One region of the Bacillus sp. N6 genome, then DNA from elsewhere that is predicted to be linked to it. Evidence: riboswitches for the same ligand, from Rfam matches in the RefSeq annotation. Region 1 holds a riboswitch; each other region holds the start of a gene.
The links. A riboswitch is a leader RNA that binds a small molecule or an ion and turns the genes downstream of it on or off. The one in region 1 is predicted to bind magnesium.
Positions count from the first base shown of each region.

Region 2: linked by a shared signal. The riboswitch ahead of ACUXVC_RS08005 (P-type ATPase) and the one ahead of mgtE (magnesium transporter) in region 1 are both predicted to bind magnesium.
Region 3: linked by a shared signal. The riboswitch ahead of mgtA (magnesium-translocating P-type ATPase) and the one ahead of mgtE (magnesium transporter) in region 1 are both predicted to bind magnesium.

Region 1 covers NZ_CM127843.1:2,467,503-2,473,611, reverse strand. Annotated here, with positions in the region: gene ACUXVC_RS12670 (penicillin-binding transpeptidase domain-containing protein) at 1-691, opposite strand, end outside; gene ACUXVC_RS12665 (phosphodiester glycosidase family protein) at 971-2,068, opposite strand; gene mgtE (magnesium transporter) at 2,226-3,554, opposite strand; M-box (ykoK) riboswitch at 3,834-3,999, opposite strand; M-box (ykoK) riboswitch at 4,504-4,680, shown strand; gene ACUXVC_RS12655 (FtsW/RodA/SpoVE family cell cycle protein) at 4,871-5,992, shown strand.
Region 2 covers NZ_CM127843.1:1,524,155-1,530,263, forward strand. Annotated here, with positions in the region: gene ACUXVC_RS07970 (sulfurtransferase) at 1-86, shown strand, start outside; RNA gene ssrS (6S RNA) at 203-385, shown strand; RNA gene ssrS (6S RNA) at 407-590, shown strand; gene ACUXVC_RS07985 (hypothetical protein) at 645-1,094, opposite strand; gene ACUXVC_RS07990 (hypothetical protein) at 1,178-1,489, shown strand; gene ACUXVC_RS07995 (glutathionylspermidine synthase family protein) at 1,493-2,731, shown strand; gene ACUXVC_RS08000 (DUF350 domain-containing protein) at 2,724-3,110, shown strand; M-box (ykoK) riboswitch at 3,324-3,489, shown strand; gene ACUXVC_RS08005 (P-type ATPase) at 3,825-4,550, shown strand; gene ACUXVC_RS08010 (5'-3' exonuclease) at 4,683-5,549, shown strand; gene ACUXVC_RS08015 (FbpB family small basic protein) at 5,905-6,045, shown strand.
Region 3 covers NZ_CM127843.1:4,068,466-4,074,574, reverse strand. Annotated here, with positions in the region: gene ACUXVC_RS20865 (MgtC/SapB family protein) at 1-646, opposite strand, end outside; gene mgtA (magnesium-translocating P-type ATPase) at 720-3,425, opposite strand; M-box (ykoK) riboswitch at 3,757-3,924, opposite strand; gene ACUXVC_RS20855 (hypothetical protein) at 4,093-4,632, shown strand; gene ACUXVC_RS20850 (DUF3932 family protein) at 4,667-4,918, opposite strand; gene rnz (ribonuclease Z) at 5,108-6,031, shown strand.

The sequences.
Region 1 (6,109 bases):
CTTCTAATTCAATATAATCATTCTGTCTGGTTCCCTCTTTTAAAATGCCAATTGGTACAAAGGAGTCTGGTTTTATCCATTTCGCTGTGAGCTTTTGTTCGACCTCTTCTATAGACATATCAAGTAATTGTGCTACTATTTCTTTCGTTTGCGCTGCTGTTTCGCCTAGTTTCTCTGGAATAATTCCAACCTCAGTCGCTTTACCATTCGTTGCAAGCCCTTTTCCATTGCGATCATATATTTCTCCGCGTTTTCCTTGCTCTATTTGCATACGTACTTTGTAATCTTTTTTCATACCTGGGAAGATGAAGTCTGGTGTCCAATCTATTTCCCAAGACTCTTTATCTTTCACAAGTTTTGCTTCATGGATGAATGAAACTGGTCCTACATCCGTATCCATCTTAACTTCAAAAAGAAAAAGCTCTTTATCTTTCGTATTCTCTCCTTTCATTTTAACTTTTAAATTATTAGCTCCAATCCCCTCATAGATTTTTTGATATTTTTCTGTGAATTCTTTTTTAGAAATCGATTTTTTGGCATGGTCTGATAAATGATCATACATATTTGCAAATTTTCTATCATTCCATAAATTGATATATTCTTCAAATGCTTGTTTTGGTGGTTCGTTTTTATTACATCCTACCAACAAAACTGCGAAACAAACGAAAAGCAGCATCCATAATTTTTTCAATTCAATCTTCTCCCTTAGTTAAAAATGATGATTCCTTTCGTAATTTATTTAATAAAAAATGTTTTAACGCTTAATAGACAGTGAAAGTAAGGATATTGTTCCATATTTACAAAAAACTAAAAAAGAGTGATAAGAATTCCGTAAATTTGGAATCCTCATCACTCTCATTTGATATTGTGCAAATCATGAATATGAAATAATAATTTCTAATTTCAAAAAATAATTTCAATTTTCCAACTAACGAGATAAAAATCATGTATTTGTTCTATTTTTAATAATTCATAAATTCGTTGAAATGTTCGCATCAAATTCATCTGATGTTTTGGTATCTATTTTTCTCCCATCAATTGTCATCTTTATTTTTTGTTTTTGGTTTGCTGTTACCACCCAAGCATTAGGTAAATAACGATCTTCATGTGATAATGTAGAAGGTGAATTTATAACCTTTCCTCCTAAATATAGAGTAGCAGAAGAACCACCATCCATAGCCATTGCATTTATAGCACCTTTTTCATATAGAATATCTTGACACTCTTTTAACGTAGCCCCTATACTATGCGTCTGTCTACCGTCAATGACTAGAAACATAATTGTACCATCTTCTTTTTGGGCCATAATACTTCGCGGAGCAGAACCCCAACCACCGTCTCCTTCTGTAATCATTTTTTCTCCATTTACAATTAACTGTGGCATAAATCCTGCTGCTGAAACGACTTGTTTATCCAAAAGTTGTTGTGTAGAATAATTTCCTGTTATCATTTGTCCAAACTTTGTTAAGCCTGTAATAATTGTAGGGGTATTTCTATCCATATTCGTATCAATAACTTTCCCATTTTCTATTACAATTCCAGTAGCAACATTTCCTCCACCCCTTCCTGTTTCATCTGCAAATCCACTTGCATTCACAGCAACAAGTGCATGATTACGCTTTGCCATTACGCTAATTTTTTCTCCTCTGTTAGCGCCCTGTGTTCCTTGATGGCTAACAAGTTTAACATTGAAGGGATTGCTAATAGTAACTAAATTTCCTTCAAAAAGAAAGCGACTATCTTTGTGACTTTTAATCGTTTCTACATCAATTTCTAATGGCTGATTTTTAAATTCTTCTAATCTTTTTCCTGCTATTTTTTTATAAATATGCTCATCACTATTTGACCATTTCGGATGATTAATTCTATCTTGCAATTTATCTAGTTCCTTTTGGGATAGGAATGTATATTTCGCATATTGCGGATGCTGAGAAGTTAGTATACTCCCAGCCATTGTTATGCGAAGCTCTCGGCCATAGCTAGTACCAAATAATATGCCTATACCAATAAGCATGAAAATAGACAATAGAAGCAAAATTCGTTTGAAGATTTTTCTGAGATGTTTCATAGTTTTATCCTCCAGCATTCATTACATTCAATAAATCCATTAAAATATTATTTATCTAAATACAAAAGTGTTTGATTTCCTCATGTCTGAATTCCCCAATATACTTTAGCAATTCAGGCAAAATACTTATTCCGATTTTCGTTTTTTTAGTGTATATTTATAAATTTAATAACGTTTTTGCAACCATGAAATAAATTACTAATCCTGTTCCATCAACAAATGTTGTAATAAATGGACCTGAAACAACTGCAGGATCTAATTTTAATTTTCTTAGAATTAAAGGTAAAACAGCTGCTACAAGAGAGGCCCAAATAACAATAAATAATAAAGTAATTGCTACAACTTGTGCAACTTCTGTTCCAACTCCTAACATATAAGCACGAGTGAGGCCAGCTATTCCAAGTGCAAGTCCGAGAAGCATCCCTATTGCAAATTCCTTTTTCATTACACGGAAAATATCTTTAAATTTGACCTCTCCAATACCGATTGCACGAGTAATTGTTGCTACAACCTGTGTTCCTGTATTCCCACCAGTACCTACTAATAACGGAACAAAGAAAGCAAGGGCAACTACAGTTTCAATTTCATCTTCAAAATACTTTAATACTGTACCTGTATATGCCTCAGCAACAAAAAGAAGTAATAACCATGGTAGGCGTTTTAAGAAGATGCTCCAAATGCTAGCTTCAAAGTAAGATTGATTCAATGGCTCACTTCCGCCTAACTTTTGAATATCTTCTGTAGCTTCTGCTTCCATAACATTCATTACGTCATCAAAAGTGATAATACCAATCATTTTATTATTTGCTGTTGTCACAGGTATTGCTGCTAAATTATAATTCAGTAGCTTTTTTACAACTTCTTGCTGGTCAACTTCAGCTTGTACTGAAATTACCTCTTGAATCATAATAGTAGATAATATCTCTTCATCTGCTGCTAGTAATAACTCATGTATGGAAACGATTCCCTCAAGATAACCATGACTATCTAGAACATAACTATAAGATATTGATTCTACATTTTCAGAATGTTCCCTAATGTACTTCAATGTCATTTTTACTGACCAATTTCCTCTAACTGCAACAAAATCACTTGTGATAAGACTTCCTGCCGTTTCAGGTTTGAAATTCATCAATTTTTTTACGTTATGTTTTGTAATTTTGTCTAGATACGCCATTAATTTAGCTTGTTTTTCAGGATGAACCGCTAGAAGTAAATCTACTAATTCATCAATCGGTTGTAAATTTAGTAACTTTTTAGCTTTGTTTTCAGATAAGTGAATTAAGATATTATATTTTTCTTCTGCACTCATATATTGAAGAATTTTAGAGCTTTTTAATACGGGAATCGTATTTAGCAATATGATTTGATCTTCAATTGAAAATCTTTTTACTTCTTGCGCAACATCATACGACGGAAGACGTAAAACTTTCTCTGCATCCAAATTATTTTTGGTTACAAGTAATTCTTTTAATAATTTCTTCATGTTAACTCCTCCTCATATTGCTAAGGGAGACTCTAGAGTTTCATGAGTGGTTTTGTTTTATTTTATCTGTCTTAAATTTTTTATTAGAGCAATAATAGTTACATTGCAATCAATCCATTATTTAGAATTACCTCCTTTTTGAATATAGACAAGATAAAACAAATAACATTAAACAGAAAAACCTTTACTCAAAAAGGAGTAAAGGTTTTTTACAATACAAATAAATGATTATTAAGACAGCTCTGCCAAAATCTCAGAGGTGCCTTTCTATCAAATCGTATACCACTCCCTCGTTGAGTTTTAGCACTGTATAGCATAGGTTTTTATAACCAGCTACATTAAGAAGGGCCTTAATCCGACCGTTCCTGTTGACCCATTGGCGTCTCTCGACATTTTTGGGCAGCAGCGTTTCTCTATACAGGAGCCTCACCTAACAAAGTTTATTGAATTACTTCAAAATTTAAACCAGAATTTAATATTTGTCAACTGACTTTCAAATCCATTCATAAAAAATCTTTTATAGAAAATGAAATTATATTTTATTATAAATTTAAAATTCTCCTTAAAAAACATAGAATTTAAATAGATTTAATTCGAAGAAACGTTATGAAACATATGAAACTTATTGTTTTCAATCAAATTCCAACTTTATAACAGAGGATGAATAATTAGTCATTCTGTATATTAAAAGAATATTCTTAACAAATCTTCTTTTATGATTAAAATCTTCTTTACGGTTTATCAAATTTATATGGTTAAACTACTCAATCAAACTATACACTAAAGTCAAAAATATGTACTTATACAGAATGATTACATACATTTTCTCATATCATTTCTCAAAGGACTATAAAGCAATAAAACAGATAAAATTAGAAATACGGTTGCTTGACAAGCAAAAAAAATATATTTATGCTTGCTACACGAAACAAATACATAAAATTTATGTTGCTTAACCTGTTAGGTGAGGCTCCTATGCAAACACAGGCTATTGCCCAAAAATGTCGAAAGACGCCAATGGGTAGAACAGGAATTGTCGGATTAAGGCTCTTCTTAAGATAGCTAAGTAATGAATTTTCATTACTTTACGTTGTATAGTGCCAAAGCTCTACTAGGGGGAGAAAAGCCTTATTTAGTCATGCCATTTTGAATCCCTCTAGTTACATACTAGGGGGATTTTTGCGTAAAAAACAGGGAATAAGTGATAGAATCTTTCTAAACAAAAGTCATATTTAGTAATTGACGAGAACAAGATTCTATTCATTAGCAAATGTAATGTAATATTATGTTTTGTTTTAAATCAGGAGGATATTAAAATGAAAAAAATATTAAAACTCGATTATCTATTGCTCCTTCCTCTATTCATAACATGTACTTTAGGTATTATCATGATGTATAGTGCAAGCTCCATTGTCGCTGTCCAACATTACGGTTATAACAGTAGGCATTTTGTTGATTCTCAATTAACAAAGCTACTTTTAGGAACAATAGGATTAATAATTTGTGCTTTACTCCCATATGAAATATGGAAAAAACGAATAGTCTCAATCTGTATTATGGTTGGGGGGATTTTTTTATTAATTATGGTTTTATGGAAAGGAAAAGTGGTAAATAATGCTCAATCATGGATCTTTGGAATACAGCCAGCTGAATTTCTTAAATTAGGAACAATCCTTGTAACAGCCCGTTTTTTTGCATTGCGACAAGAACAAGCTAAAAATAACTGGCGTGGTATCGGAAAACTTTTATTTTTTTTAGCTACAATTTTTTTTCTTATCTTTAAACAACCAAATTTAGGATCTGCACTTTTAATATTAGGTATAGGTTTTAGCATATTTCTTTGTTCAGGAATAAATATAAATCTACTAATCAAAAGAACTACCATCGGTTCTATTTTATGGTTACCTATTTTATATTATTTGATTCAATATAGTTTATCAGCAGTTCAAAAGACACGTATTACTACGATTTTCAATCCCTTTCTTGATGCGCAAGGAAATGGATACCAGCTTGTAAACTCTTTTATTGCCATTGGCTCTGGAGGAAGCACTGGTCGTGGATTTGGAAATAGCATACAAAAAACAGGTTATCTTCCAGAACCACACACTGATTTTATAATGGCAATAGTTTCTGAAGAACTAGGATTTATTGGTGTATTTATTCTATTGGTTGGAGTTTTGACTATGGTACTTCGCTCCTTAAAAATTGCACAATTATGTGCAGATCCATTCGGCAGTTTTATAGCAATTGGTATAGGATGTATGATTGGTATGCAATCAGTTGTAAATTTAGGTGGTATTACGGGACTATTTCCTCTTACAGGTACTCCATTTCCATTTGTAAGTTTTGGTGGAAGTTCTTTAATGGTCAATTTAATAGCAATAGGAATATTGCTTAATATCTCAATTTTCAATAAAATAAGACTTTCTCCTTTTTAAAATCTATTGTACTATAGTCATTTTTGTTACATTTAGAGAGATTATACAGGCTTTCATAATGATTTGATTAAACTGTAGATTTATTAATTTTAGACGAACATTTAAAATATTTTATAG
Region 2 (6,109 bases), 940 kb from region 1:
GATTCCAAAATGTTAAATTGTATGCAGGTAGCTGGAGTGATTGGATTTCTTATCCAGAAAATCAAATTGCAAAAGAAGAAGATTAATCACTTGCATGCAAAAATAATTTGTATTAAAATAAGGTCACAAGCAAGAGATTGCTCGAAAAACTTTGTATTTTACACATTGGAAACAATGTGATAATATAACGACAAGTAAATAATACATCCTGCGGTGTACGTAACTTATTTATGTCTAAAACCGATGTTAGTTATACGGAAGCTCAATATTTAGCGACCATCATCAAGCCTTCCTTGTGGAGGAAGATGTACGGTAACTGTGAGGGCATCCACCTGCGAGTAGCGGGTTTTTGGACATTTACGAGGAGCGGCACGTGCGGGGGTCTTATTTCAACTAACCTTATATAAAATTCCTACGGTGTACGTAGCTTATGCATGTCTTAAACCAATAAGTTTAATATGGAAGTTCAATATTTAAATGTAGCTAACATGCCATCTTTTTAAGAAGGAAGTTACAAACATTTGTGAGAGCATCCACCTGTGAGAGCAGGTTTATGGACATCTAGAGAGAACGGCATATGTGGGGCTATATAAAAACCTTACGTTTTATACGTAAGGTTTTTTTGTTGCATAGATATATCAATATTATCTTGATTCACCTGTGAAGTTTCCGTAATAAATGTAGCACTTTCTGTCTTCATCAATCTCTCTTGAATCCAAGGAGAATTCCATAGACATGCCGTCTCGCTGAATATATATAATATCTGAATGAAGAGATGGTAAAATTTCTTCGTAGTTCCATACATCTTGACTATCTACTAAGCTTGAACTCGTTTCACTTAGTTCTCTAATTTCAAAACCGATGTGGGAGTATGTAGGGTCTGAAGGGTCATTGACGAAAACTTCTTTTTGAATATAAATAACCGCTGTTCCGTCTGGATCAACCGAAGTTGCAGTAACAACATAAGTATTTTTCTCTTTAATAAAATATTCACAAGTCATGCGTGCGATAATTTCAGAATTAGAAATATTGGCGTAGTTCCATAAAGCAGGATACCCTTTCGTTTCATCATTAAGTCGATATTCTAAGCGCATTTAATCCCTCTTCTTCCTTTTTCTTCTACTTTATCATGCCATCCTATATAATAGGAATAGAATTTAAAAAGGGGAGTGCGAAGGTGACAAAAACGAAATGGCTAGTAGGTGGTGTCGTAACATCTTTAATGACTGGCACTTTATTTGGCTGCGCACAAGATCTTCCCCCAAAACCGAATGATAATAGTTGTTCTGATTGGGATTGGGATGATGAACTTGGGGTATGGCAGTGTGATGATAGTAGTTCAGGTTATCGTGGGCATTATTTCTATGGTGGGCGATACTATCAAAATAAGTCCACCTTTAAAAATTCATCGGCGTTTAAATCGTATCAATCGTCTGCTGAATTTAAAGGTGGAATTGGAAGCGGTTCAAAGGGAGGATTTGGGGGCTAAAATATGTCGCAATACATAAGAAATCGAAAAGAATTTTATTTAAAATATCCGAATTTTTGGTCGGATTTATATGAATGTGAGTATAGTTTGTTTCATGTTTTTTCTATAACAAATCAGACTTTGGACCAATTACACTTAGCGACTGAACGAATGGGGAAAATATTTTTTAAGACTGCTAGACTGCTGCGTAATTTAAGTGACGAACAGCTTCTAGATCTTGGCTTTCCATCCGCGAGTTTATCATTCATTAGAATGAAAGGGCTTTATCCTGAATCTGTAATTTCGCGATTTGATTTTGCTGTAACAGAGGATAATAAAATCAAAATGCTTGAGTTTAATAGTGATACACCAACTTTTATTGTGGAATGTTTTCGAATGAATGGGAAAGTATGTGAAAATCTAGGCTATGATGATCCAAACTCGGATCAAGAACGATTGCTATCTTCTGGTGTAACGAAAGCAGTAATGGAAGCGACAAAGGGATTAGATAATCCAAATGTTGTTTTTACAGCGCATCATGAACATATCGAGGATTGGAATACCACTATGTATTTAAGTCAGCTATGCCATGTTGAAAATAAAGTAGTGCCAATGTCAGAACTTAGAATTACAAAGGATGCTCTAGTCGATAAAGATGGGGCGAAGATTGATGTTTTATATCGCCAAACATATCCGATAGAAGATTTAATTGAGGATCAAGATCCTGAAACAGGAGATTTGGTAGGTGTGGAACTGTTACAACTTGTAAAAGCCGGAAAGCTTTTTATAATAAATCCTTTGTCAGCATTTTTACTTCAGCCAAAATCAATTCAGTGTCTTATTTGGGGGTTAGCAGAAGAAGAGGTCTTTTATACAAATGAGGAACAACAGTGGATTAAAGAATATATGTTACCTACATATTTAGAACCAGATTTATTTTTAGGAAAAGGTTCTTTCGTTCAAAAACCTTCATTTGGGAGAGAAGGAGATACAATTACGATTCGCGATAAAGACGAAAATATTATGCTTCAAAATGCATACGAAACGTATAAAGCGTCACTGCCGATATTTCAAAAGTATACCGAACTGCCAGTCGTATCCTTGGAAACAGAAAAAGGGATCGAGAAACTGTCATATGTGTTTGGTTCGTTTTTAATTGCTGGAAAAGCGAGTAGTATCGGTATTCGTGCGGGAGAAAAGATTACAGGAAATGAATCGTACTATTTACCGGTAGGTATAAAAAGGAGGGGGAAAAATGATTAATTTTTTATTATATTTAGCAGTAACACTCGGCCTTTTATGTATAGGTCTGTTCTTGATGGAAGTGACAACGAAAGTAAAGGAATTTAAGTTAATGGCTCAAGGAAATAAGGCGGTAAGCTATGTGCTTGGAGGACGATTACTTGGGTTAGCTGTTGTTTTATATTCGACAGCAGCTAATTCAATTTCACTTCTTGATATGATTTCGTGGGGAGCAGTTGGGATTTTGGCTCAAATTATCGTCTTTTATTTAGCTGAGTGGCTTACACCACGCTTTAATATAAACAAAAGTCTCGAAGAAGATAATCAAGCAGTCGGTCTTTTTCTTATGTTTTTATCGCTTTCGATTGGGATTGTAATCGCTGGTTGTATAACTTATTAAAAACTTTACGTTTAAACGTAAAGTTTTTAATTTTATCCCGCTATTTGCCGGGCAGCCCGATTGGTGAGGGCTAATAATCAGTGGGGGATGAACAAAACCCCCACTGATTAAAGTTTCACTTTATATACGTTAGTTTGCCATACCTTTTGAAAAAATTGTAGGCTACGGTTGACATCTATTTTAAATAAGAGTAACATTTTCAATGTAATGAAAATAAGTCTCTGTTAGGTGAGGCTCCTGTATAGAGAAATGCTACTGCCCAAAAATGTCGAGAGACGCCAATGGGTCAACAGGAATGATCGAATTAAGGTTTTTCTTAACGTAGCTGGTAATGTACCTATGCTATACAGTGCTAAAACTCGGCGAGGGAGAGGTCCGTAGATTTCTAATTATATTAGAAATCGTTTATTTGTGTATGTAATGGCCACTACTCTCTTAAGGGTAGGGGTCTTTTTTGTTACCAAGCTATGAGTAATTTCATAGTATAAACTATAAAATTAAACGAGGAGGTGAGGAGCATGTCAAATTCTGACTCGGTTCCGTTACCCATATACTTCAAATCAAAAATATATGATGTAGGCAGGAAACGATTTGTTCCTCCCTCTATATTTATCACAATGTAGCGTTTATAAAGCGCTAGACACTTTCACAGTAAAGTGGATAAATTGAGAAACAAAGCGTTTCTTCCTATGTTGTAAAGGAGGAGACGATAATATGTTATATGCAAACAAAACTGTGGGTAACACGTCATATAAACTAAATAAAAAATCAATAAAAGAACAAACAATGCTCCAAAAAAATAAAGATTTATTAATTGAAATTGCAACAAGAGATGTAAAATCTGTATTTGCATATTTTAAAACAACAAGAGACGGACTATCAATGAAAGAGGCGCAAAAACGTATTCAAGTATATGGCCGAAATGAACTAACTTCAAAAAGAGCAATTCTTGCAGAAGTAATGATGAAGCTTGGTGGCATGATTCCAGGTTTTTCAAAACAACGTGTGTGTGATGAATTACAACGTGAAACGATTACTGTATCTAGAGTAGAATGTTCTAGTAGTACAGGGCTAAATAGTGAACTGAAAATGATGGAGATACCAGTGCAAGAACTTGTACCTGGAGATATGATTTTTCTTTCGGCTGGAGATGCTGTGCCAGCTGATGTACGTATTATTTATGCAGATGATTTATTAGTGAATGAGTCTGTGTTAACGGGAAACGAAGCGAGTATAGAGAAGTTTGAAAGCTGCTATCACCTTGAACGTAAACGATTTATTCCATTAAAACGGATGAAAGATTATAATCCACTTGAGCTTGAAAATGTATGTTTTAAAGGTTCACATATCGTTAGTGGAAGTGCAAAGGCTGTCGTTGTTTCTACTGGAAAAAATACGTATTCAGGCATATTGCATACTTGTTGTAGTAGAACGTCTTAATGTGTTAATGGTGCTAAATATACAAAAACAATGTATAATAGACAAAGTTGAGCAAAAACGTAGAATGGTAATCTATTTATATAACCTTACGTGATAACGTGAGGTTATTATTTTTTTAATAGGAGAGGAATTATGAAAAAAGTATTATTAGTTGATGGTATGGCACTATTATTTCGTGCTTTTTACGCAACAAGTGTCTACGGACAATTTATGAAACGACAAGATGGAACCCCTACGAATGGGATTCATGGTTATATGAAACACTTGTTAACAGCTACGCAAGCGATTGAACCAACACATATCGTTACATGCTGGGATATGGGAAGTACGACATTTAGAACAGAATCGTTCTCGAATTATAAAGCAAATCGTGCAGCGCCACCAGAAGAATTAATTCCTCAATTTGATTTAGTGCAAGAAATGACTGCGAAATTATCCATTCCAGTTATCGGTATGAAAGGCTACGAAGCGGACGATTGTATCGGTACGCTTGCAAAACAATACTGCAATGAAGCTGAAGTTTATATTTTAACTGGTGATACAGATTTACTTCAACTTGTTGATAAGAACGTTACAGTTATGCTTCTGCGTAAAGGAATTGGAAATTACGAATATTACACACCGGAGAAAATCATGGAAGAAAAAGGTGTAGAGCCGTGGCAAATCGTCCATGCAAAAGCTTTCATGGGAGATACAAGTGATAATTATCCAGGTGTAAAAGGTATCGGTGAAAAAACAGCGTATAAGCTTATTCAAGAGCACGGAACAGTATCCGCTGTACTAGAAAATGTAGAATCATTAACAAAAGCGCAGCGTACGAAGATTGAAAGTGATTTAGAGAACTTAAATATTTCGTTGCAATTAGCACAAATTCACTGTGAAGTTCCAATTTCATGTTTACTAGAAGAGGGATTACACACAATGGATGAAGAAAAACTTAGATTTGTTTGTGAAGAAATGAATTGGGGAAGACCTGAAATATTAATAAATATGCTATAAATAATTTGGAAAGAGGGATGTTGCATAAGTCGAAATTTGACTTGGTGACACCTTCTTTTTGTTTTTGTAAACAGTATTATAGTAAATAAAATTATGTCGAACTCAATTTTAAATATATAAATGTTTCGACAAGATATAATGATAAAAGTTGATGGGAATAGTAATTTTTATAATGAAGTGAATTAATTTCAACATAGTTTTAGAGAGTCTTTTTTTCGTGTTCACAAAGTTGTCAGAAAATAAACGGAATTTTCATATGAAGTTCAAATAGAATTCACAACAATCAATTATTATAAGGACACACAGATAATTCTTTATCTTTTATATAAACCATCCCCCAAGGAGGACAATGAAAATGAGAAAAAAAGTGAGAAAATCTTTTAAACAATTATTAATTGAAAATAAACAATCACTATTAAATAATAAAGAAAATATGAAAGAAATTGAAGAGAGAATTGAGAAACGACATGTAGCATATAGTGGTGCCAGTAATTAAATAAAATAAAAAAGATAGCCTATGTAGGCTATCTTTTTTATTTTATATTGAAAAAACGCTATTC
Region 3 (6,109 bases), 1.6 Mb from region 1:
CTAATAGCATTCTACTTACTATTTTTTCAATTAAGATAGCTGCATTTGTCTTGCAATGTAATGTAGCCTGTATACAAACTTTTTGATTAGAATCTACATCTTCACTATACAACTCTTTTAAACTGAGCCCTTCTGTACTTACCATATGCATAAGTAAAAAACGAATATGTGCTTCAGTTTCTTCTGAACAAGTAAGGGAAAGTAAGTAGTTCGTTTGTTCAGGTGATTCTTCTTTTGATTTTTTATTCATAAAAAGAGCAATTGGGCGAAGAAGTATATTTGCTAGTAACACGCCGGCTGCACCTAATATAGCTGCAACGAGGAAACCGGCGCCTGTAAGAGTACCGACAGCAGCTGCACACCATAAAGTAGCTGCCGTATTTAGCCCTCTAATACTAAAACCATCGCGGATAATAACGCCACCCCCTAAAAAACCAATGCCACTAACGACTTGAGCAGCAATGCGTGAGGGGCTAGCATCATGATCAAGCATGACGGATAATAAAACAAATATACAGGCACCAAGTGATACGAGAGCATTTGTCCGTAACCCAGCCATTCGATGTCTCCATTGTCTTTCCATTCCGATGCAAGCTCCTACAATAATTGCTATAACTAATCTGAATATAATGTCGTACCATACCATCATGGTCACCTCCATATATAAATATGTGTTATGTCTTTTAGAATGAGCGGGGAATACCCACTCATTCTTATTTTTACAACCAGCTATGAAACTTTTTAATATAAAGCTTTTTCAGGAATTGTGTTAAAAAAGCGTAGCCTAATAGTATTCCTACTAACCAAGGGAAGTAGCTAAGTGGCAATGCTTGTAAACCAACGGCTACACCAAGTGGTGAGAATGGAATATAAATCCCGATTGCCATAATAAGAGCGGTTAATAAAACGACGGGTGTTGATGCAGCGCTTTGAATAAATGGAATCTTCTGTGTTCGTATCATGTGAACAATTAAAGTTTGTGTTAACAATCCAACCACAAACCAACCGGACTGGAATAATGATTGCTCGCTCGGTGTATTTGCGCCAAATACATTCCACATGACTACGTATGTGATAATATCAAATATGGAACTAATTGGGCCGATACAAATAATGAAGTTTCGTAAGTTTGCAGTATCCCATTTTCGGGGTTTTTCTAGAAACTCTTTATCCATTTTGTCCCATGGAATAGAAAGTTGTGAAATATCATAAAGTAAGTTTTGAATTAAAAGATGAATGGCAAGCATCGGTAAAAAAGGAATGAAAGCACTTGCTACTAACACGCTAAACACATTACCGAAGTTAGAGCTAGCTGTCATCTTAATATATTTTAAAATATTTCCGAATGTAGTACGTCCTTCTACAATCCCGACTTCTAATATAGTTAAACTTTTTTCGAGTAGAATAATATCAGAAGCTTCTTTCGCAATATCAGTAGCAGTATCAACAGATATTCCGACATCAGCTTCACGTAATGCTACAGCATCGTTAATGCCGTCTCCCATGTAACCTACAGTGTGTCTGTTTCCTTGTAATGCGTGTATAATGCGAGATTTTTGCATTGGATTAAGCTTCGCAAATACAGTCGTTTCTTCAGCAAGTTTTGCTAATGCTTTATCGGGTAAAGAATCAATCTCGTAACCGAGGATTGGTTCGCCGATATCTAATCCAACTTCTTTACAAACTTTTCGTGTAACAATTTCGTTATCGCCAGTTAAAATTTTCACTTGTACACCATGCTTTTGTAATGCTTGAATTGCAGCTGCTGCAGATGGTTTCGGGGGATCTAAAAAGCCGATATATCCAGCGAGAATCATATCAGTTTCGTCTTTTACTGCGTACTCTTTATCATTTATGTTTCTATCTTTTTTATAAGCCACAGCAATAACCCGCATACCTTCACTATTCAATGTCTCGCTTAGTTTTTTGACATTTGAGCGTATTTCCTCAGTGAGTGTAACGATTTTTTTATCCACTTCAGTGTAGTTGCAAATTGATAAAATTTCTTCTACGGCACCTTTACAAACCATTGTATGTTCACCTGAAATATCTTTTACGATGACTGACATACGCCGGCGGGCGAAATCGAATGGAATTTCATCTAGCTTTTGAAAAGCTGATGGGTCAAATGTATTGTTTTCCTCTGTATGCTTAATAACAGCTTTATCTATTAAGTTTTTCAATCCAGTTTGATAGAAACTATTTAAATAGGCAAATTGCAAGACGCGATTGCATTTATTTCCATTAGGATCTAAGTGACGAACAAGGATAATGTTATCTTCTGTTAAAGTTCCGGTTTTATCTGTACAAAGAATATTCATAGCACCTAAGTTTTGAATAGAATTTAGTTGCTTCACAATTACTTTTTGTTTAGACATGTTAACGGCACCTTTAGCTAAATTAGCAGTTACAATCATTGGCAACATTTCAGGTGTAAGGCCAACAGCCACGGCAATAGCGAAGAAGAAAGCTTCTTGCCAATCTCCTTTTGTGAATCCGTTAATGAGAAGGACAATAGGCGCCATAATAAGCATGAATGTAATTAAGAGCCAGCTTACTTTGTTTACACCTTTATCAAAGCTTGTTTCTACCCGCTTTCCGATTACCTTATTTGCTAAAGAGCCGAAATACGTATCGGTACTTGTTGAGATGACAACAGCTTTTGCGCTACCACTTACAATATTTGTTCCCATGAAGCAAAGGTTTTCCATATCGAGTGGATTGTAATTTTTTTTCATGTTTTTCGGTAAGATATGCTTATTTTCTGTATGGTAGCAGTGTTCGTATTTTTCTATAGGAAGTGCTTCCCCTGTCAAAGAAGATTGATTAACAAATAAATCTTTAGCGGATACAACACGCACATCGGCTGGAACGATATCACCTGCTGAAAGGGAAATAATATCGCCAGGTACAAGTTCCTCAATTGGAATTTCTGTTGTGTAATTTCGATTTAAATTCGTTACATTTTTTATTTCATGTACAAATCCATTTATTCTAAATACGCTCGCAGTTGTTCGAACCATAGCTTTTAATTTATCGGCAGCTTTTTGAGAACGAAATTCTTGGGAAAACCGAATCGTTGCACTAAGTAGGACCATTACAGATACGACAATTGTTCCTTGCATATCATCCGTGAAAAAGGAGAGTGCTCCAAGAGCTAATAAAACGAAAATAAATGGATTTTTAAATGCTAACAGAAGCTGAATGTACCACGGTGCCATTTTATTATGAGCTATTTCGTTCGGGCCATATAAAGAAAGTCTACGAGACGCTTCTTGTTTAGATAATCCATCTTGAGATGTTTCTAAAAGTTTTAACGCAGAGCTTATATCTTGTGTTGCAACCTCCACTAATAATTCGTTATTTGTTTTCATGCTATCTTGCTCATAAGCATGCTTTGTTTCTTGTCTTTGTAAATTAAACATCGGTAGTTCCTCCTCTGTCATGAAGGAGGAAACAATCTGTTACCTAACTATTTGAAATGGTGAGGAACAGTTTCTTTCCTACCTACATGATGAAATATGAATGTAAAACGTATGGGTATCTGGGCCGAATCATCAATTGCCAACTGTTCCTCACCTCCGTACAATTTAGTAGTTTCTGAATATGCTATGTTTGTTTCATAGTAAGGTGCATATAGACGTAAAAAGACCTTTACTCAAAACGAGTAAAGGTCTGAATTCGCAGTTAAAAGAGTCCACAACAAAGACTGCTAGTAGACATAAATAAAAACAGTTTTTGTGTATGACAAAATACATGCACCTCTCCCTCGTTGAGTTTTAGCACTGTATAGCATAGGTACTGAAACCAGCTACGTTAAAAAAGGCCTTCATTCCGACCTTTCCTGTTGACCCATTGGCGTCTCTCGACATTTTTGGGCAGCAGCGTTTCTCTATACAGGAGCCTCACCTAACAGAGACCATATTCAATTACATGTTGAATGTTAGCACTGTAAAATCGTAGTGTCAATATCTTTTTTATCTGTGTTTTTAAAATATTAAATGGATTTATAATAGATATATGGGATGAAATGCATGATATTAATTATAAATAATGTGGAAAATAAATATTTTTATAAAAGGGGAATTTGTAATGGTACCACAAAATTTTATTATAAATATTGAGAATCAAAAGTGGTTGTTTAATGAGCAGGAAGATTTATGTTCTCACGGGGAAATTTATTTAAATGTGGATGGAACGATTATTACACAAACAGGTATGGATGAGGAATGGGGAATAAGTGAATCAGCTTTAGCTCTGTTACGAACTTTAGATAAAGAATATATTTGTGATATTGAAAATGAAGAGGGGCTTATTTTGCACGGATGTGGCACTATGCTCATGTTAGGATGCCCAATTTTAATTCATTGGACTATAAACCATATAGGTGAAAATGTGGTTTTAAAGGATTTTGTCAAGGTTATTTCTACTGATCAAAAGGCTATATACTATGAAGGGCTTCATATAGAAGTAAATGAAAATGAATATAGAAAACAAATTGTTTCTTTTGCGCTACAAGCAAAAGAATTATTCAATAAATCAAGTGAAAAGATAATTTTAGATGAGTTTGATCAAAGTATGTATACAGACTTTTGGACGGAATATAATCATTTGCTAAATAAGTATAAATAAAAAAGCACTGTAACCAGTGCTTTTTTATTATAGATTACGAGATTGTAGGGTTTTCAAAAATAACAATCTCTGAACTGTTTGTAGTTGAAACGCGTTGGGCGTAATATGTTAAAGCTGAAGAAATATATGCTGGTAACGTATCATTTGTATGTGATGTTGTATATTCATGGATTAATTCCTTTAAAGTTGTCCATTCTAATTGTGCTGGGTGATCAGACACGAAAGAACTTACCCAGCGATCAAATGAAGATGAAAAATCAGTTTGTAAACGAAATACTTCTTTCATAATAAAACGCTCCCTTAAAATGTAGTATAATCATTTTAACACAAAACACGAACGATTGCTAAATTTTTTAAGTATAACGTTCGTGTTATATAGTTGTCTAGATGATTGGTTATGTAAATTCAATTTGCCATTTGAAATAACATTCCGTAAGATGAGAGATAGAGTATATTTAGAGCTGGAGGAAAGAAAGTGGAATTTGTATTTTTAGGAACTGGTGCAGGTGTTCCTTCAAAAGGAAGGAACGTTTCAGCAATTGCTTTACAATTGTTAGAAGAACGAGGACAAACTTGGTTATTTGATTGTGGCGAGGCCACGCAACATCAAATATTACATACATCTGTACGTCCGCGCCGCATTGAAAAAATATTTATTACGCATTTACATGGCGATCATATTTTTGGATTGCCTGGTTTATTAGGTAGCCGTTCATTTCAAGGAGGAACTACGCCTTTAACGGTGTATGGACCGAAAGGAATTAAACAATTTATTGAAGTGGCATTATCGGTAAGTACGACACATGTGAAATATCCACTTGAAGTTGTGGAGATAACAGAAGAAGGTACCGTATTTGAAGATAATGAATTTTATGTAGAAACGAAAAGATTGTCACACGGTATAGAATGTTTTGGATATCGTATTGTAGAGAAAGATATACAAGGTGCTCTTTTAGTTGATAAGTTGCTTGAGATGGGTGTGAAACCAGGTCCAATCTTTAAACGTTTAAAGGATGGAGAAGTAGTTGAATTAGAGGATGGCACGATATTAAATGGAAATGAGTTTATCGGCCCACCTCAAAAAGGAAGAATTATTACTATCTTAGGTGATACGCGATATTGCGAAGCGAGTAGGGAGCTTGCGCAAGATGCAGATGTACTTGTCCATGAAGCGACTTTCGCGGCAGAAGATGAGCAACAAGCGCATGATTATTTTCATTCCACATCTAAGCAAGCTGCGAGCATTGCACTTCAGGCAAATGCGAAGCGATTAATCTTAACTCACATTAGTTCTCGCTATCAAGGAGATACATATAAGGAATTATTGAAAGAGGCAAGAGAGTTGTTTTCTAATACAGAAATAGCGACAGATTTGAAATCATTCCCAGTAGAAAAATAATAATTTTGTAAAAAATGGTAACAGTGGGTTACCATTTTTTTATGTCTAAAAAAATTTAAAAATAAAACTGTTATTATT